2 linked regions of the Thermococcus gammatolerans EJ3 genome follow. Each later gene encodes a partner of the first gene's protein in a complex. Links are inferred from orthologs where the notes say so. Each region holds a gene or a part of one and is shown on either strand. Other genes may lie near its edges. The genes, in order: TGAM_RS07075 and rpl12p.

Region 1 (8,771 bases):
ATGGACTACCTCATCAGGGACGCATATTACACTGGCGTTGCCTACGGCCTCGTTGATCTCGACAGGCTGATCAGAAACCTTCACTGGGACGGCGAGAGGCTTGTGGTCCTGGAGAAGGGCATCATGGCGGCTCAAAACCTCCTCTTGGCAAGGAGCATGATGTACCCAACGGTTTACCTCCATCACGTTTCCAGAATAGCGGGGGCAATGCTCGTTGAAGCAGTTAAGCTTGAGGGAATTCCGCTCGACGAGATACGCCTCATGGACGAGATCGACCTCGTGGCTAGGCTCAGGACGAGCGACAAGCCAGAGGTCAGGGGGCTCATTCGTGCCATAGACTCCCGGAAGCTCTACAAGCGTGTCATATGGAGCTCTGAACCCCTCGAAAGGGATCTCCTCGAAGAGTTAAGGCGAGAGCTTGAAGCCGAGTTCGGACACCTCGCGTTGCTCGATTATCCTCCGAAGCCAAAGTTCGAGGAAAAGAACGCCTTCGTTCTTGTCGAGGGGAAGCTGAGGAGGCTCAGCGACGTCTCTCCCCTGGTCCGCTCGCTCTTCGAGCTGAAGGACACTTACTGGCGCTGGGGAGTCTATGCTGAAAACTCGGAGGTTGAGCGGGTTCGGAGGCTGGTTTCACGCCTTCTCGTCTTCTGATCTTCCTCCCCAATGCTCTTTCGCTTCCGGGGAAAAGCTTTATAACCGAGCCTTTTAAGTTAAGCCGACAAGCTCATCCAAAGGTGGTGCGTTATGGGAAGAAGGGAAGAGATGATCGCGAAGATTAAGGAATTGATGACCCAGCCTGAGAGAATCAGGAACATGGGTATTGCCGCTCATATTGACCACGGTAAGACGACGCTGAGCGACAACCTGCTCGCCGGTGCCGGAATGATTAGCGAAGAGTTGGCAGGAAAGCAGCTCGTTCTCGACTTCGACGAGCAGGAGCAGGCGAGGGGTATTACAATCAACGCGGCCAACGTTTCGATGGTCCACAACTACGAGGGCCAGGACTACCTCATCAACCTGATTGACACCCCGGGTCACGTTGACTTCGGTGGTGACGTTACCAGGGCCATGCGTGCCATTGACGGTGCGATTATAGTTGTCGACGCCGTCGAGGGTGTCATGCCCCAGACAGAGACCGTTCTCAGGCAGGCCCTCAGGGAGTACGTCAAGCCGGTTCTCTTCATCAACAAGGTTGACCGTCTCATCAAGGAGCTCAAGCTCGGCCCGAACGAGATACTCCAGAGGTTCGCCAAGATTATTACCGACGTTAACAGGCTCATCAAACGCTACGCCCCCGAGGAGTTCAAGAGTCAGTGGATGGTCAAGGTCGAGGATGGTAGCGTCGCCTTCGGTTCGGCCTACTACAACTGGGCCCTCAGCGTCCCGTTCATGAAGAAGACCGGCGTTTCCTTCAAGGACATCGTCGAGCTCACCAACAAGGGCGACCTTAAGGGGCTCCGCCAGAAGGCTCCGCTTCACGTCGTCGTCCTCGATATGGTTGTCAGGCACCTCCCGAACCCGCTTGAGGCCCAGAAGTACAGGATCCCACACCTCTGGAGGGGTGACATAAACAGCGACGTCGGCCAGGCTATGCTCAAGTGCGACCCAAAGGGCAAGATGGTCATGGTCGTCACCAAGATCATCCTCGACAAGCACGCCGGTGAGGTAGCTACCGGCCGTGTCTGGAGCGGTACCGTCAAGACCGGCCAGGAGGTCTACCTCATCAACAGCAAGAGAAAAGCTAGAATCCAGCAGGTCGGTATCTACATGGGTCCCGAGAGGATCAACATGGAGGCTGTCCCCGCTGGAAACATCGTTGCCGTAACCGGTCTGCGCGATGCTATGGCCGGTGAGACCGTCTCAGTTGAGAAGATCGAGCCCTTTGAGGCCCTCCACTACACCAGCGAGCCCGTCGTTACCGTTGCGATTGAAGCTAAAAACGTTAAGGACCTTCCCAAGCTCATCGAAGCTTTGAGACAGCTCGCCAAGGAGGATCCAACTCTGCACGTTAAGATCGACGAGGAGACCGGCCAGCACCTCCTCAGCGGCATGGGTGAGCTTCACCTCGAGGTCAAGCTCTACAGGCTCAAGACCGAGTGGAAGCTCGACGTTGACGTTTCACCGCCGATCGTCGTCTACCGCGAGAGTGTAACCAAGAAGAGCCCGATAGTCGAAGGAAAGTCTCCGAACAAGCACAACAGGTTCTACATCACCGTCGAGCCGATGCCGGACGAGATCTACGAGGCAATTCGCGAGGGCATTATCCCGGAGGGCAGGCCCAAGAACCCGAAGGAGGTCGCCAAGAAGCTCGCCGAGCTCGGTATGGACTACGAGCTTGCCAAGGGCATTGTCGACGTCTACAACGGCAACATGTTCTTCGACAACACCAAGGGTATCCAGTACCTCAACGAGGTCATGGATCTCCTCGTCGACGGATTCCACATGGCGATGGACGAGGGACCGCTCGCCAAGGAGCCAGTCATGAAGGTCATCGTCAGGCTTCACGACGCCAAGATACACGAGGACAACGTCCACCGCGGTCCGGCCCAGATCTACCCGGCCATCAGGACCGCAATCCACTGCGCCATGATGAAGGCAGGTCCGGTCCTCTACGAACCCTACCAGAAGGTCATCATCAACATACCCTACGAGTACATGGGTGCCGTCAGCAGGGAGCTCAACCAGAGGCGCGGTCAGCTCATCGACATGAGGCAGGAAGGCGAGGTCATGATTATCATCGGAGAGGCTCCAGTTGCAGAGATGTTCGGATTCGCCGGAGCCATCCGTGGTGCCACCAGCGGAAAGGCCCTCTGGACTACAGAGCACGCTGGCTTCAAGCGCGTTCCGAACGAGCTTGCCCAGCAGATCATCAGGCAGATACGCCAGAGGAAGGGCCTCGATCCGAACCCACCGACCGAGAAGGACGTCTGCCCGCAGCAGTGAGGGCTTTCGCTTTTGTTTCGCTTTTCTCCCTTTCTCAGTTCGTGGGAGTGGCCCCCGTGCACAAACGAAGGATTTTAAACTCCCTTTTCCAACCCTCGTCATGCTCGAAAAGTTGTTTTCCCTCGGCTACTCCAAGACCTTCGCGGAGCGCTATTACGAGCTCTGGGGCGAGAGGGCCTTAAGCATAGCCGAGGCGATGGAAAAGCCCCTGCCAAGGTGCTTCCGCGTGAACACGCTTCGCATTGAGATTCCAAAGCTTACAAAGCTCCTCAACAAGAAGGGCTTCCAGTTTAGGAGGATTCCCTGGGCGAGAGAAGGTTTCTGCCTCACGCGCGAGCCGTTTTCGATTACATCAACGCCCGAGTACCTGAGCGGTCTCCTCTACATCCAGGAAGCGAGTTCGATGTATCCTCCCGTTGCCCTTGAGCCGAAGCCCGGCGAAGTCGTTGCAGATATGGCCGCCGCTCCAGGAGGAAAGACGAGCTATTTGGCCCAGCTTATGGAAAACGAGGGAATAATCTACGCTTTTGATGTCGGCGAGGAGAGACTGAAGGAGACCCGCTTAAACCTCTCTCGCCTCGGCGTCACTAATACAGTTCTCTTCCACCGCTCGTCGCTCTACATAGACGAACTCGGCGTTGAGTTCGATAAAATCCTCCTCGATGCGCCGTGCACAGGTTCAGGGACGATACACAAGAACCCCGAGCGGAAGGCTAACCGCACGATAGAGGATGTGAAGTTCTGCCAGAACCTCCAGATGAAGATGCTTGAGAAGGGACTGAGCGTCCTCAGGAAGGGCGGAATCCTGGTTTACTCAACCTGCTCACTCGAACCGGAGGAGAACGAGTTCGTAATCCAGTGGGTTCTGGACAACTTCGACGTTGAACTGCTTCCCCTCCGCTACGGCGAGCCCGCACTAACGAGACCCTTCGGAATCGAGCTGAGCGAGGAAATAAAGAAAGCAAGGCGCTTTTATCCCGACAGACACGGGACGAGCGGTTTCTTCGTGGCGAAGCTCAGGAAGCTTTGACTTCACCCTCTTCTCTGGTGTCTCCGAGGAGCTTCTCCTCTATCTCGTGGAGCCTTCTCCGAACGTCCTCGCTCAGGAGCTTTTCAAGCTCCTCCCTCGCGGTCTTGGCCAGCTCGAACTTGGAGTCAAACTTTCCCAGCTTCACCCAGTCTATCTTCTTGCCCTCGACGAAGACGTCTATGTCGCAGAGCCGTTTGTAGCCCCGGTATTCAAGCCCCTTCAGCAGGAACTTCACGCGGAGCGGGTCTTCCCATGTCAGGAGCTTAAGCTTGTAAACCGGAACGCGCATGAAAGGCCTCGGGTAGTCCCAGTCCCAGCCCTCACCAACGATGAAGCCGAGGTCAAGGTCCTCTATGACGAGCATGAGCCTCTCGATGTTCTCCTCGTAGCGCTTCGCCGTGTCGTAGAGCTTTATCGTCATCTCGTTCCACTCGGGCATGAGCTTGAGGAGCAACAGCGGGGTGTCCATGAGCAGTTCCCTGTAAACGCTCAGGAAGTCCCTCCTCACGAGGACGGCTCCTTCCACGTCCTCTGGCCCTATTGGCGAGTTCAGCTTTTTCCTCGTCAGGCCTATTATCGTGTCCATAGCCTCGCCCTCATCGAGGGCGGTCCTTATGTCCATAACCTCTCCGTTATACTTCTCGGCTATCAGTTTGAGCCCTTCCCCGACTCTATCGGGAACCCTGAGGAATATTATCGCGCTCTCGACGTGAACCTTCTCGACTGGCAGGTTGGCGTTTATGATTCTGCTCAGAACGGCTGGAGCGTGGCACCTTATGAGGAACGCACTCTCGGGGGGAATGGTTTCTTTCTTCCACTCGTCCGTGACGAAAAGCACGGTCTCAAACTCGCTGCTCTCCTTTATCGCGATGTCAGTTGGAGTCTTTTCAACGCCGAAAAGCTCCTCGATTGCTGATTCAACCGCTTCCCTGTGTGGAGTCCTCAGGAAGATAATCGATGGCCCAAAACGGAGCAGTCTCATCACAACCCCCTCCAAAGCCTGTAACCCCTGGCCGTGTCGGTTCCCACGGGGTAATCCACCTTAACGACCCTTCCGCTCGGCAGGAAGATGAAGTTGACGCCGAGAACCGCGTTCAGTCCCCTGGGGATGGCTTTGAAGTTATGGCCGTAGAGCTTGAAGTCTGCCTCCTTATCTGCAACGTCCCGCCAGCAGTGGCCGAGCGCGAAGGTCTTTCTGCAGATCTCGACGATGCTTCCGGGCTCGACGACACTTTCCCCAAAGAACCGTCTCAAAAGCTCGGGATCGTCCTCGTTGCCTGGAACTATGTAAAGCTTCGCTCTAGAGCCCTTGAGAATCCGCGCGAGCTTTCTCAGGCCTGCTTCATAAGCTGGCTTTAGGTCAGGTCTCCGCTCCAGCTTGATGTTGTCAACTAAATCGCCCGTGTGGATTATCACATCTGGCCGAGCCTCTCCGATGAGACCTTTGAGAAAGGGATAAACGCGCTCTGGCGTGTCCCCTATGTGCATGACGAGGGTTTCTCCTGAATTCTGTCTGAGCTTTCTAAGCTTTCTCCTCCTCAGGAAGCCGAGCATCGGGAGCACTGATGAACGTTGGTTGGTTTGTGTATATTACCGTTTCTCCTCTTAACGGCAGGCAATCCAGCGAACGGGTCGATCTTGGGGTGGGGCTGGAAATAACATTTAAAAATCCACGTTTCCCTATCAGCTTGGGGTGAGGGTCATGAGGCGAAAGGCCCTGATCCTCGCCTACGCCGGTTCCCACGAGCACAGACACAACCACCACATGATTCTCAAGCCAATCGGCGTTGAAGACAGGGCGGGGGCGAGCGCCCTCATCGGCAGAAAGGTGGTGTGGAGGACACCGACCGGCAGGAAAATGTTCGGGAAGATTCTGAGAGTTCACGGTAACAGAGGGGAGGTCAAGGCATACTTTAAGCCCGGCCTTCCAGGTCAGGCCCTCGGCGATTACGTCGAAATCCTTTAAATCCCCACATCATTTCTTTTTCCGGTGGGAGAATGGAACTTGTGGAGATCAGGGAAGGACTTGCGAGGGTGTTAGTTCCAAAGGCTGAAAGAATATACGATGCGCCGGTTTTTTACAATCCTGTGATGGCCCTCAACAGGGATATCAGTGTTCTGGCCGTGAAAGCCCTCTCCCCGAGACGCGTCCTTGATGCCCTCTCCGCAACGGGAATCAGAGGCCTCAGGTACTCCCTTGAAACGTCAGCAGAGGAAGTCTGGATGAACGACATCAATGAAGATGCGTTTCGCCTTATCCTCAAGAACCTTGAGCTGAACTTTGGATCGAAACCGGTGCTCGCGAATGGAAGGGCTGAGCTTGGACTACCTGAAAAGCGTCTCGTTGTAAACCTCGGCGATGCCAATAAGCTCATGTCTGAGAACTTCAGGTACTTTGATTTCATAGACCTTGACCCCTTCGGGTCACCTGTGGAGTTCCTCGATTCAGCCCTTCGATCCGTGCGGAGAAGGGGCTTTCTCGGGCTCACCGCGACCGACACCGGGGTTCTCTGCGGAGCTTACCGGAGGGCATGCAGGAGGAAATACCTCGCTGAGCCAATTCGAGGTGAGTTGTGTCACGAGGCAGGTCTCAGGATTTTAATAGGAACGATCGTTAGGTACGCGGCCAAGTACGATCTCGGCGTTGAAGTTCTGCTGGCATATTACCGTGATCACTACTTCAGGGTCTTTTTGAGGCTGAGGAGCGGGGCAAAAAAGGCAGACGAAAGCGTTGAGCTCTTGGGTTACCTGTGGCAGGATGAAACTGGAAAGTTTAAGTACGAAAGAGACTTCCTCCCCGGCAAGCGGGGGGCGTACGGGCCAATGTGGCTCGGGCCGCTCAAGAACCAGGCTTTTCTGGAGGAACTTGTGAGGCTCACCAAAACATCCGAGGAATCAATATCCCACAGGAAAACCTTCCAATTCCTTTCGTTGCTGGTGGAAGAGCTCGACGTTCCATTCCATTACGATACTCACGCACTTGCAAGAAAAAACGGCCTTGAGGTCGTGAAGATTTCAAGAGTCATCGAGACCCTTCACTCCCTTGGTTTTGAGGCGACGAGAACGCACTTTTCCCCAACCTCTATAAAGACGAACGCACCCTTCGATGTTGTGCTCAGAAGCATGAGAAAATGAGGAACAGGGCTTTTGCCCGGACTCTAATATGCCTAGTGCTCATGCGTTGATCCTGGCGGTAGTCATCAACGTGGTTATCCTGTTCGTGATCTCCCATTTTGGTTTTCCCGAAACGCAAGATATAAATAGGTTCGCACCATTCACAGGATGATGGCGCTGGTTTTTACTGCTCCCGGGGAGAGAGAAGAGGTAAAACCTTTCGAGGGCTTTCCCTTTGGAATAAGTAGGGGTAGCTCCGTTGCCGTGCTCTTCTCCGATGAACTTTCGGAGGTTTTTCTGCTCGCCTACATTGAAAGGGCCTTCCTCGAGAGGGGCAAGGTGTACCACGTCCAGGTCAGTGGTGGCTTTTCCCCGTTGGTTATCCACAGGATCGCAACCGACACCGGGAACCTGCATTTCGGAAGGACGTATCGCATTCAGGACGTAATCAGGGCTCTGGATGTCGTTGATCCGGGTTCTGCCTTAGTTGTTTCTGGATTCCCTCTGCTGGAGGGCAGGAACGGATCCACTGTGGTGGAGGTACTCGAGAGGGCCAGCGAGCGGGATTTAACACTGTTCCTCTCCCATACACCTCTTGTCCTCAACGAGCTGGATCTCTTTGGCGAGTTCACACGGTATTTTGAGTTCCCGGAGCTGTTTGAATACCTCCTCGTCGCCCGTGTCAAGTCATACCGGGGCCACTACCGTCTGGGAATCTCTCTTTTAAGGGCACCCGGAGAGTTGGTGTCTCTTCTTGGAGAACATTCCGTCCCGATTGATAAGGAGATAGCACCAATTCTTAACCCCAAGTGACTCAAAAACGCAGGAAATAAACAGAAGAAAAGAGGGGAAAGGGGGTCACTTTCTCCTCCTGAGGAGGAGTGGGATTATTGCGAGGCCTATGAGGGCCGCTGGACCACAGATGCCTCCACCGCCCTCAGAAGTCGTCGTAGTCGTAGTAGTGGTGGAAGGCTTGGTAGTGGTGGTCGTGGTTGTTGTTGTGGTTGTGGTGGTAGTAGTCGTGGTGGTCGTTGTCTGAAGTGGAGTAAGGGTGTAGCTGAACTTCAGCTCCTTACCGGCCTGAATTGAGACGTCGAAGCTCTCCTCCTTGTAGCCCTCCTTCTTAATGACAACCTTGTGGGTTCCGATCGGAAGGACGTACTGCTCGAGCGGGGTCTCTCCAACCTTCTTGCCGTCGATGTAAACTTCCGCACCGCTTGGGTCAGTGGTTATGGTAAGCATTCCGGTGAGCTTTGAAAGTGTTACCGGAACCTCGAGGGTCTTTCCGGCCTGGATTGAGACGCTGAACTCCTCGTCCTTGTAGCCGTCGAGCTTGAGGATGACCTTGTGGACTCCGGCCGGGAGCTCAAGCTTCTCTATGGGGGTCTTTCCGACGGTGGTTCCGTCAATCGTAACGGTGGCGTTGGCGGGGTCGCTCGTTATCGTGAGGTAACCTGTCGGAACGACTGGGATCATGTCAACAGTGGCCCTCTTTCCTGCGCTGGCGTTGTAGGAACTCAGTTGCTCCTCCTGGCTCGGGGAGAACCAGTTGGGGACGAGGAGGTCCATGACGCGCGGGGCGACGCCGGCTATGATAGCGTCAGAGTCACCGCCACCAACCCTCCACTGGGAGGCATTGACCTGAACATCACGCCACTGGTCAACACCGTAACCGTCCTGGCTG
Region 2 (8,508 bases), 840 kb from region 1 along the record:
CAGGCAAAGATTTACGTTGTTGGTGTCGGCGGAGCTGGTTGCAACACGATCAACAGGATGATGCAGGTTGGTATTCAGGGGGCCAAAGTAATAGCAGTCAACACTGACGCCCAGGACCTCCTCAAGATCAGGGCTCACAAGAAGATACTCATAGGTAAGGAACTCACCCGTGGACTTGGAGCCGGCAACAATCCCAAGGTCGGTGAAGAGGCTGCCAAAGAGAGTGAGAGGGAAATCCGGGAAGCCCTAGAAGGAGCAGACATGGTTTTCGTTACCTGCGGTCTCGGTGGTGGAACAGGTACCGGTGCAGCCCCAGTAATAGCGGAGATGGCGAAGAAGATGGGTGCCCTAACGGTGTCCGTCGTGACACTCCCCTTCACTGTTGAGGGAATAAGACGCATCAAGAACGCCGAATACGGTCTTGAGAGGCTTAGGAAGGCCAGTGACACCGTTATAGTCATCCCGAACGACAAGCTCATGGAAGTTGCCCCGAACCTCCCGATCCACATGGCCTTCAAGGTCGCTGACGAGATACTCGTCCAGGCCGTCAAGGGCATCACCGAGCTCATCACCAAGCCAGGACTTGTTAACCTCGATTTCAACGATGTCAGGGCAGTTATGAAAGACGGCGGTGTGGCGATGATAGGCATCGGCGAGAGCGACAGCGAGAAGAGGGCTTTGGAGGCCGCCCAGCAGGCACTCAACAGTCCGCTTCTCGACGTTGACATAAGCGGTGCCAAGGGCGCTTTGATAAGCATCAGCGGAAGCGACGTCAAGCTTGAGGAGGCCCAGCAGATCATCGAACTCGTCACCAGCAAGCTCGATCCCGAGGCGCAGGTCATCTGGGGTATTCAGCTCGACGAGGAACTTGAAAAGATGATCAGGATTCTCCTCGTTGTTACTGGAGTTAGCTCTCCGTACGCCGTCACCGAGGAAGAGAGCTCCCCCTATGGGGAGGAGGAGAGAAGGGTAGTAAGGCTCGATCTTGAGGAGTTCTGAAACCGTTACCTTTTTATTTGCTTTTAATCTCGCCTTAAGCAAGCGAAGTAGGGGTGTTCATCATGAGCGGGAACTACGTTGAGAAGATCAAGAACTTCCTTTCAGAGTCCAGGAGGGTCCTCCTCGTAACCAGAAAGCCAAGCTGGAAGGAGTACAAGCTCGCGGCTAAGATAACGGGGCTTGGAATGATCATAATTGGAACAATTGGTCTGCTCATAACTATGATCGGCTATCTGGTCATGGGCACCGGTCTCTGATGGTGGTTCCCATGAGCGAGGGCAAGATATTCACAGTGAGGGTCACGGTTGGTCAGGAAGAGACCACCGCGAAGCTGATCTACAGCAAGGTTAAAACTTACAACCTGCCTGTTTATGCCATCCTCGCTCCAAGCAAGGTTAAGGGTTACATCTTCGTTGAGGCCCCCAGCAAAAGCGCCGTGGACGAGGCAATAAAGGGCATCAGGCACGCTAGGGGGACTCTGCCCGGCGAGGTCAAGTTCGAGGAGATAGAGCACTTCCTTGAGGAGAAGCCAGCTGTGAGTGGCTTCGAGCCCGGCGATATAGTTGAACTCATCTCGGGCCCGTTCAAGGGGGAGAAGGCCAAGGTCGTTAGGGTCGATGAGAGCAAGGATGAGATAGTCGTTGAGCTCATCGGTGCAATAGTCCCGATCCCCGTTACCGTGAGGGGAGAATACGTTAGACTTATAAGCAAGCACCAAAAGGAGTGAACGGTTTACAGGTTGAGAGGTGAGAACGATGCCACAGGTCGTTGAAGTCCTCGTTGAGGGAGGAAAGGCCTCACCCGGACCCCCACTTGGTCCGGCAATTGGTCCACTTGGATTAAACGTCAAGCAGGTCGTCGATGAGATAAACAAGGCAACCAAAGAGTTCGAGGGAATGCAGGTTCCCGTTAAGATCATCGTTGAGGATCCCAAGAAGAAGACCTTCAGGATTGAAGTCGGTATCCCGCCCACAAGCCAGCTCATCAAGAAGGAACTCGGCATCCCCAAGGGTTCAAGCGAGCCCGTCCACAGCCCGGTTGGGAATCTGACAATGGAGCAGGTCATAAAGATAGCCAAGATGAAGATCGACCAGATGCTCGCTCCGACCCTGAAGGCTGCTTCGAAGGAGGTCATAGGCACAGCCCTCAGCATGGGAGTCACCGTCGAGGGCAAGGATCCAAGGGAAGTCCAGAGAGAGATCGACGAGGGCCTTTACGATGAGCTCTTTGCCAAGGCAGAAGAGGCCGAATGAGGCCTCTTCTCTCCGAATTTAGGGGTCATGGAAAAGTTTAAAAACTCATTCCTTTACGCATCTTTGATTCTTCGTCCTTGCTAAAATCAAAAAAGAAAGGGAGGGCTGTAAAGTGGCCTTCGACAGGCAGAAAGTCGTGGAAGCGGTGAAGGAGGCGAAGGCCCGGGCCAAGCCGCGTAACTTCACACAGACCGTCGAGATGGCAGTCAACCTCAAGGATATAGACCTCCGCAAGCCGGAGAACAGGTTTAAGCTTGAGGTTGTACTGCCTCACGGTCGTGGGAAGGAGCCCAAAATCGCGGTCATCGCTGATGGTGCCGTTGCCGAGGCGGCTAAAAGGCTCGGGCTTGATGTGATTAGTGGTGAACAGCTTGAGGAACTCGCGAAGAGCCCGAGGGAAGCGAGAAAGCTGGCGAAGCGCTATGACTTCTTCATTGCCGCGGCTCCGCTGATGCCCAAGATAGGTAGGTACCTCGGTAGGTACCTTGGTCCGAGGAACAAGATGCCACAGGTCGTTCCGCCGACCCTGACCAACCTCGAGCCCATAGTCAACAGGCTCAAGAAGACCGTCAGGATACAGCTCAAGAACAATCCGGTTGTCCACGCTCCTATTGGAACTGAGGACATGGACGACGAGAAGTTAGCGGAGAACGCCGAGGCGGTTCTCAACGCCATCATCAACAAGCTTGAGCGCGGCGAGAACCAGGTGAAGTCAGTGTACATCAAGACCACAATGGGACCGGCCGTTAAGGTTGAGAGGTGAGGGAGATGGCCCACGTAGCCGAGTGGAAGAAGAAAGAAGTGGAAGAGCTTACCAAGATCATCAAGAGCCACCCAGTGATTGCCCTAGTTGACGTGGCCGGTGTCCCCGCTTATCCGCTCAGCAAGATGCGTGACAAACTCCGCGGGAAGGCTCTCCTCAGGGTCAGCAGGAACACCCTCATCGAGCTGGCCATAAAAAGGGCCGCTCAGGAGCTCAACAAGCCTGACCTCGAGAAGCTCGCCGACTACATCGAGGGCGGTGCTGCCATACTCGCCACCGAGATGAACCCGTTCAAGCTCTACAAGCTCCTCGAGGAGAGCAAAACCCCAGCTCCTGCAAAGCCAGGGGCAGTCGTTCCAAAGGACGTTGTTATTCCTGCAGGACCGACTTCCCTTGCGCCGGGTCCGTTAGTCGGTGAGATGCAGGCCCTTGGAATTCCAGCGAGGATTGAGAAAGGTAAGGTCACCATACAGAAGGATTACACCGTTCTCAAGGCAGGGGAAGTCATAACCGAGCAGCTCGCGAGAATCCTCAACGCCCTTGGTATTGAGCCCCTTGAAGTCGGCCTCAACCTGCTTGCGGCTTACGAGGATGACATCATTTACACTCCGGACGTTCTCGCGATAGACGAGCAGGAGTACATCAACATGCTCCAGCAGGCCTACATGCACGCTTTCAACCTGTCGGTTAACACCGCCTATCCGACCAAGCAGACCATCGAGGCCATCATCCAGAAGGCTTATCTTGGAGCCAAGAACGTCGCGGTCGAGGCCGGTTACATCACACCTGAGACCGTCGAGGACATCCTTGGCAGGGCGATACGTGCTTTCCTGCTCATAGCACAGAACCTGCCCGAGGAGTTGCTCGATGAGAAGACCAAAGAGCTTTTAAATGCTCAAGCCCAAGTGGCCGTTGCGGCCCCTCAGCCAGCTGAGGAGAAGGTTGAGGAGGCCGAGGAGGAAGAGGAAGAAGAGGAGGAAGCAAGCGAGGAGGAGGCCCTCGCTGGACTGGGCGCCCTCTTCGGCTGAAACTTTCAATTTCCCTCGTATCCTGTGGATCCATGTGAAATGGATGAAAAAATGAAGATGATTGGAGGTGTGAAAAGATGGAGTATGTGTATGCCGCTCTGCTGCTCCACGCCGCTGGTAAGGAGATAAACGAGGAGAACCTCAAGAAGGTGCTTGAGGCCGCCGGTGTTAGCCCAGATGAGGCCAGGATAAAAGCCCTCGTTGCCGCCCTTGAGGGTGTCAACATCGACGAGGTCATTGAGAAGGCCGCCATGCCGGTCGCCGCTCCGGTCGCGGTCGCCGCCGCTCCTGCCCCTGCAGAGGGCGGTGCCGAGGAGGCCCAGGAGGAAGAAGAGGAGGAAGAAGAGGAGGTCAGCGAGGAGGAGGCCCTCGCTGGTCTCGGTGCCCTCTTCGGCTGAACTCCTCCCATTTTCTTTACTTTCTGACCCTTCTCTTTGAGAGCGCTATTCTCCTGCTCCCCTGATAGTTTCCGCGGTAGGGCCTTTTTGCAGGTTCTTCAAGCCTTATAAACGCTATCTGAACGAACCTTTCCCCGTATTCCAGAACGACTGGTTCGTTCGATGCGTTGAAAAGCATGAGCGTAAGATTGCCGTCCCATCCAGGGTCGACCCACGCGAACGAGCCGAGTATCCCCTCTCTTGCCAAACTGCTCCTTATCTTCATGTCACCCATAACATCGTCCGGGAGCTTAACCCTTTCGAGAGTTAGGATTAGGGCATGTTTCTTTGGTGGGATAATCACGTTGCCGGCCTCTTCAACATCGATTAGTTTCCCCTCTACGTATGCCTCCTTTCCGACCCTCAGGTCGTAGCCTGCAGGTTGAAGTGATTCCTTCGAGAAGGGTTCGATGAGTATCTCCTTTTCGATCTTCCAGTCTGGGAGCATCATGGCTTTCCACCGCAAGCTTTATTTTGGGTCGCCTTAAAACGGTTCCGAAGGGCCGGTGGCCTAGCCTGGATGGGGCGTCGGCCTTCGGAGCCGAAGGTCGCGGGTTCAAATCCCGCCCGGCCCGCCATACGAAAGACAAGGGGGGCTCCGCCCCAACACCCCCAAAATTTATCTGCACGAGGTTTCATCAAGGTTTGTGATTCTTGTCTAAAAGGTAATTCTAAGGAGTTTGCGCTTTCAAATGATAGTACTCTCAAAGAATTCTTTTCGAGGAACCCTCTGGGAGAGGTTTCTCTAAGAAGCGCTCCTTTGGAGCGCGGGAAAAAGTAAACCCACGTGAGAAAGCTTCTAAAATCTAAGAATTCGCATTTTACACGAGTCCATTAAAAGCGCAAACACTCTCAAAGTGACGCTGCTAAAAGAATCACAACTTTAATGAAACTTTGCCCAGCAAAGTTTCTTTGGTGAAGCTTTTTCCAAAAGCTTCAGTGCTGGCGGAAGAGTGAGTGCTTTTTAGAAGTGCAAGTTTTAGAAGGGGTTTCTACTAAATTTGCTCCTTCTGTGGGGTTTTACTTAAGAATGCGCCCTTTGGGCACCGATAGGGAGTTGTTGAAGCTGTCTTGATGGGTTTCTCTTTTGTGGTAAACCCGTTTAAAATTATCCAGTTCTCCAGTGCACAGCTAATTTTTGCCCGTTGGTGAGGGGGGCATTTTTGGTCAAGCTTTGCACAAGCAAAGCTTGTGGGGGTAAAATTTATAAATCCATCCCGGAACCTATCAACGGGCACAGCCCCGTGGTGTAGCGGCCAAGCATGCGGGACTCTGGATCCCGCGACCGGGGTTCGAATCCCCGCGGGGCTACCATTCAACTGGGCTCCAGACGAAATTCGAACCCCATGTTTTACTCTCATTCCTAAATTTAACAGCTGGACATTCAGCCGCACTTTTTCAGTATTTCTCTTTCTCTGCTCAACATACCTCCAAAATGTGGGTTATTTTCCAATCTTTTATCTATGCTGGATTTCTTCAGGGTTGCACATTCCTATGATTTATTTTAATTTCCAGCTGGGAGACAGCATTTTTGTCCGTTAGTTTTTTTCTAGCCTTTTTTGATCAATCTGAAAACTTTCAATTGAGAAAATTCAAATTCAAACTTTCTAGGAAGCTTTTTAAGGAGAAGAACACAGAATAGGTAAATAGAAAGTTATTCAAGGGGCTGGTAATATGTCCAATCCGGACTGCTCTAATCTGAGGGATATCGGGAGGTTTGATAATGAACGAAAATTTGAAGTTAGAGTGCGAGATCAGGAACCTCCTGAGATTGAAGGGACCGTTAAGCGTCGCTTTTATTACAAGGTTCTTGAACGAGATGGGGTTTGAGTGCACCCGACAGAAGGTTGAAAGGGTTCTCAGAGATCTCGTCTCAAGGGGGGTTGTTGAGGCATCACTTCGTTATAACAGACGGAAGCATTACCAGCTGAGGCGGGAGGAATGATGGCTTCATCAGCTTCCTCGAGCGTTATCCTTGGTAACAAGAGACGCATGCTTATGATAGAGTTTCTCCAAATGAAGAATGGACGGGCTGAGCTTAGGGACATAGTCGAGTACATAGCGGAGAAAGAGGGTAACACGGACAGGAAGCACAGAAAGAGTGTTTATGTCAGTTTGATGCAGACTCACATCCCAAAGCTTGAGAGGGAGGGGGTAGTTGCCTTTGAGCGTGGGGTCATAACACTCCTCCAGGTCCCCGATAACGTTACCCTCTATATGGAGGTCGTCCAGAGGAACGATATAAGCTGGAGCACTTTTTATGCTGGCTTATCGGTGATATTCCTCGTTACCGCGCTGTGGTTTGGAAATCTCCTCCTGGTTTTTGCATCCCTTACTTATTTGATCGTGGCGATCTTCCAGCGCATGAAGATGTACCGGATCCTTCAGCCTCGGGACTCAAAAAAAGGAAGAAACACCCGTAGAAATGGGAGGTAATGCCCCGTTACCCCCTGGTAACTTCCAACTTCATATATATCGAAACGGGCAACTGTTCTTTGGGTGCGACCGTATGGTTGCCCCGATCTGGGGCATCCGTGGTGGCAGTTTGATTTCAGTGTTGAGTGTTGTGGAAGGGCTGCGGATCCGCATGGATCCCACACTCGCAGAAGGGCCTGTTCCACGGTGCCTCGTATGGAGGCGAAAAAATGAGAAAGAATATTGCCCTTGGAATTTTTGGCCTGATAGTGGCCTTTGGTCTTGTTCTGGGAGCGGGGGCTAACTTCAGGGACTACAAAGCGACGAGGAGCGTCCACTGGGACATCGTTACCGACGACAGCGAGCTAATAGACCTGACCCCTCTCCAGCCCTACGCATACATTGACAACGAGACTGGAGTTCTAGTTGTGGACATAAGCCCGGACAACCCGAACTATCCGGGTTACGGAATGGGTCTCAGTCCGAACTCGGAGTACAACTTCGATGAGGTCTTTGAGGTAAGCAACGACCTTTGGGAAGAAAACATGACCATAGTCGTTAGGATAACTAGTGACAACGATGAAATACAGCTTTACGGTGCAGATGGGGACATCCACGATGTCACCACCGGGGACGTAGTTGAGTACTCAGACACTGCCGTTAACTCGGTTTGCTTTGTCGTTGAGTCCGGAGACGCCGTTAAGGTTGGTATGGACTTTGACGCCGGGAACCACGCGCCCGGCACCAGCCAGAACGCCACACTTCACATAGAGGCCTGGAGACTCGGAACCGAGCCCAGCAGCCTTGTTGGGAAGTGCGGTCAGTGAGGGGGAATGAGAGATGAACAAGCTATTTGGATTGGCACTGCTTATGATTGGAATGGTTCTGGCTGTTGGAGCCGGGGCAAACTTCAGGTACTACTCCGCAGACAGGCACGCGAGCTTTGATATCGTTTCCGATGACAACGAGCTCATAGACCTAACTGCGATGCAACCCTACGTCAAGTACAGCAACGGCAAGCTCTACGTGGACATCAGTGATGGCAACAGCAACAGGCCCAGCGGCGGAGGCGCCGGCCTGAGCCCGAATACCACCTATGTCTTCGAGGAGATGTTCAAGGTAAGCAACGAACTTTGGGAGAACAACGAGACTGACTTCCCGATCTGTGTCAAGGTAAACACCAACCACGAGCAGGTTAAGGTGTTCGCGGGAAACTACACCAGCCCAATAGCTGGACCCGCCAGCAACATCCAGTTCACGGTCTATCACGGTAACCCCGTTAAGGTTGGTATGATATTCGACACAACGAACTCAACCCTTGGGCAAGAGGACTTTACCATGACCATAACCGCCCACAGGGGTACATGTGAACCGTGATTTCTTTTTCGGGGCTTTGCCCCACCCCTTTTAGGGGAGTGAAAAAAATGAAAAGACTAATTGAGTACACGTTCACTTTCATCGTCCTCGTGTTTCTCATGGGTTCATTAGCTGGCTTCTTCCTGGACAGGCCCGTTTTCGTGTCCTACGCCTACTCCGACAGCATGACGCCCACGATAAACAAAGGAGACCTGTTCTTTGTTAATCCCTTCGCCAGGAACTTTGACGTTGGTGAC

What was found.
Region 2: the proteins of TGAM_RS07075 (region 1) and rpl12p are in contact, whole or in part, in a crystal structure (PDB 5H7L), measured with the Pyrococcus horikoshii proteins. The link is inferred for Thermococcus gammatolerans EJ3 from one-to-one orthologs. Residues at the interface, in WP_048053510.1 of Pyrococcus horikoshii: Pro161, Met164, Met165, Phe168, Ser169, Ile172, Val195, Glu196, Phe202, Leu211, Ser212, Val213, Met216, Lys222, Phe223, Asn224; in WP_010886059.1 of Pyrococcus horikoshii: Leu100, Ala101, Gly102, Leu103, Ser104, Ala105, Leu106, Phe107, Gly108.

Annotation. Positions count from the first base shown.
Region 1 is NC_012804.1:1,307,542-1,316,312, reverse strand. The notes cover bases 407-3,343. They hold TGAM_RS07075 (elongation factor EF-2), read left to right. Parts: upstream 407-744; coding sequence 745-2,943; downstream 2,944-3,343. Other genes in these bases: TGAM_RS07070 (NOL1/NOP2/sun family putative RNA methylase), read left to right, coding at 3,044-3,343; TGAM_RS07080 (HD domain-containing protein), read left to right, coding at 407-651. Outside these bases: more of TGAM_RS07080, read left to right, coding at 1-406; more of TGAM_RS07070, read left to right, coding at 3,344-3,973; TGAM_RS07065 (hypothetical protein), read right to left, coding at 3,960-4,955; TGAM_RS07060 (metallophosphoesterase), read right to left, coding at 4,955-5,527; TGAM_RS07055 (50S ribosomal protein L35ae), read left to right, coding at 5,676-5,939; TGAM_RS07050 (tRNA (guanine(10)-N(2))-dimethyltransferase), read left to right, coding at 5,972-7,108; TGAM_RS07045 (hypothetical protein), read left to right, coding at 7,259-7,900; TGAM_RS07040 (glucodextranase DOMON-like domain-containing protein), read right to left, coding at 7,946-8,771. UniProt on the Methanocaldococcus jannaschii protein: Catalyzes the GTP-dependent ribosomal translocation step during translation elongation.
Region 2 is NC_012804.1:470,667-479,174, forward strand. The notes cover bases 3,107-5,780. They hold rpl12p (50S ribosomal protein P1), read left to right. Parts: upstream 3,107-4,120; coding sequence 4,121-4,441; downstream 4,442-5,780. Other genes in these bases: TGAM_RS02485 (50S ribosomal protein L10), read left to right, coding at 3,107-4,043; dcd (dCTP deaminase), read right to left, coding at 4,458-4,931. Also shown: cell division protein FtsZ, read left to right, coding at 1-999; TGAM_RS02465 (protein translocase SEC61 complex subunit gamma), read left to right, coding at 1,062-1,256; TGAM_RS02470 (transcription elongation factor Spt5), read left to right, coding at 1,268-1,726; TGAM_RS02475 (50S ribosomal protein L11), read left to right, coding at 1,755-2,252; TGAM_RS02480 (50S ribosomal protein L1), read left to right, coding at 2,365-3,015; more of TGAM_RS02485, read left to right, coding at 3,021-3,106; TGAM_RS02510 (hypothetical protein), read left to right, coding at 6,204-6,425; TGAM_RS02515 (DUF7344 domain-containing protein), read left to right, coding at 6,425-6,916; TGAM_RS02520 (DUF1102 domain-containing protein), read left to right, coding at 7,126-7,722; TGAM_RS02525 (DUF1102 domain-containing protein), read left to right, coding at 7,736-8,272; TGAM_RS02530 (signal peptidase I), read left to right, coding at 8,320-8,508. UniProt on the Methanocaldococcus jannaschii protein: Forms part of the ribosomal stalk, playing a central role in the interaction of the ribosome with GTP-bound translation factors.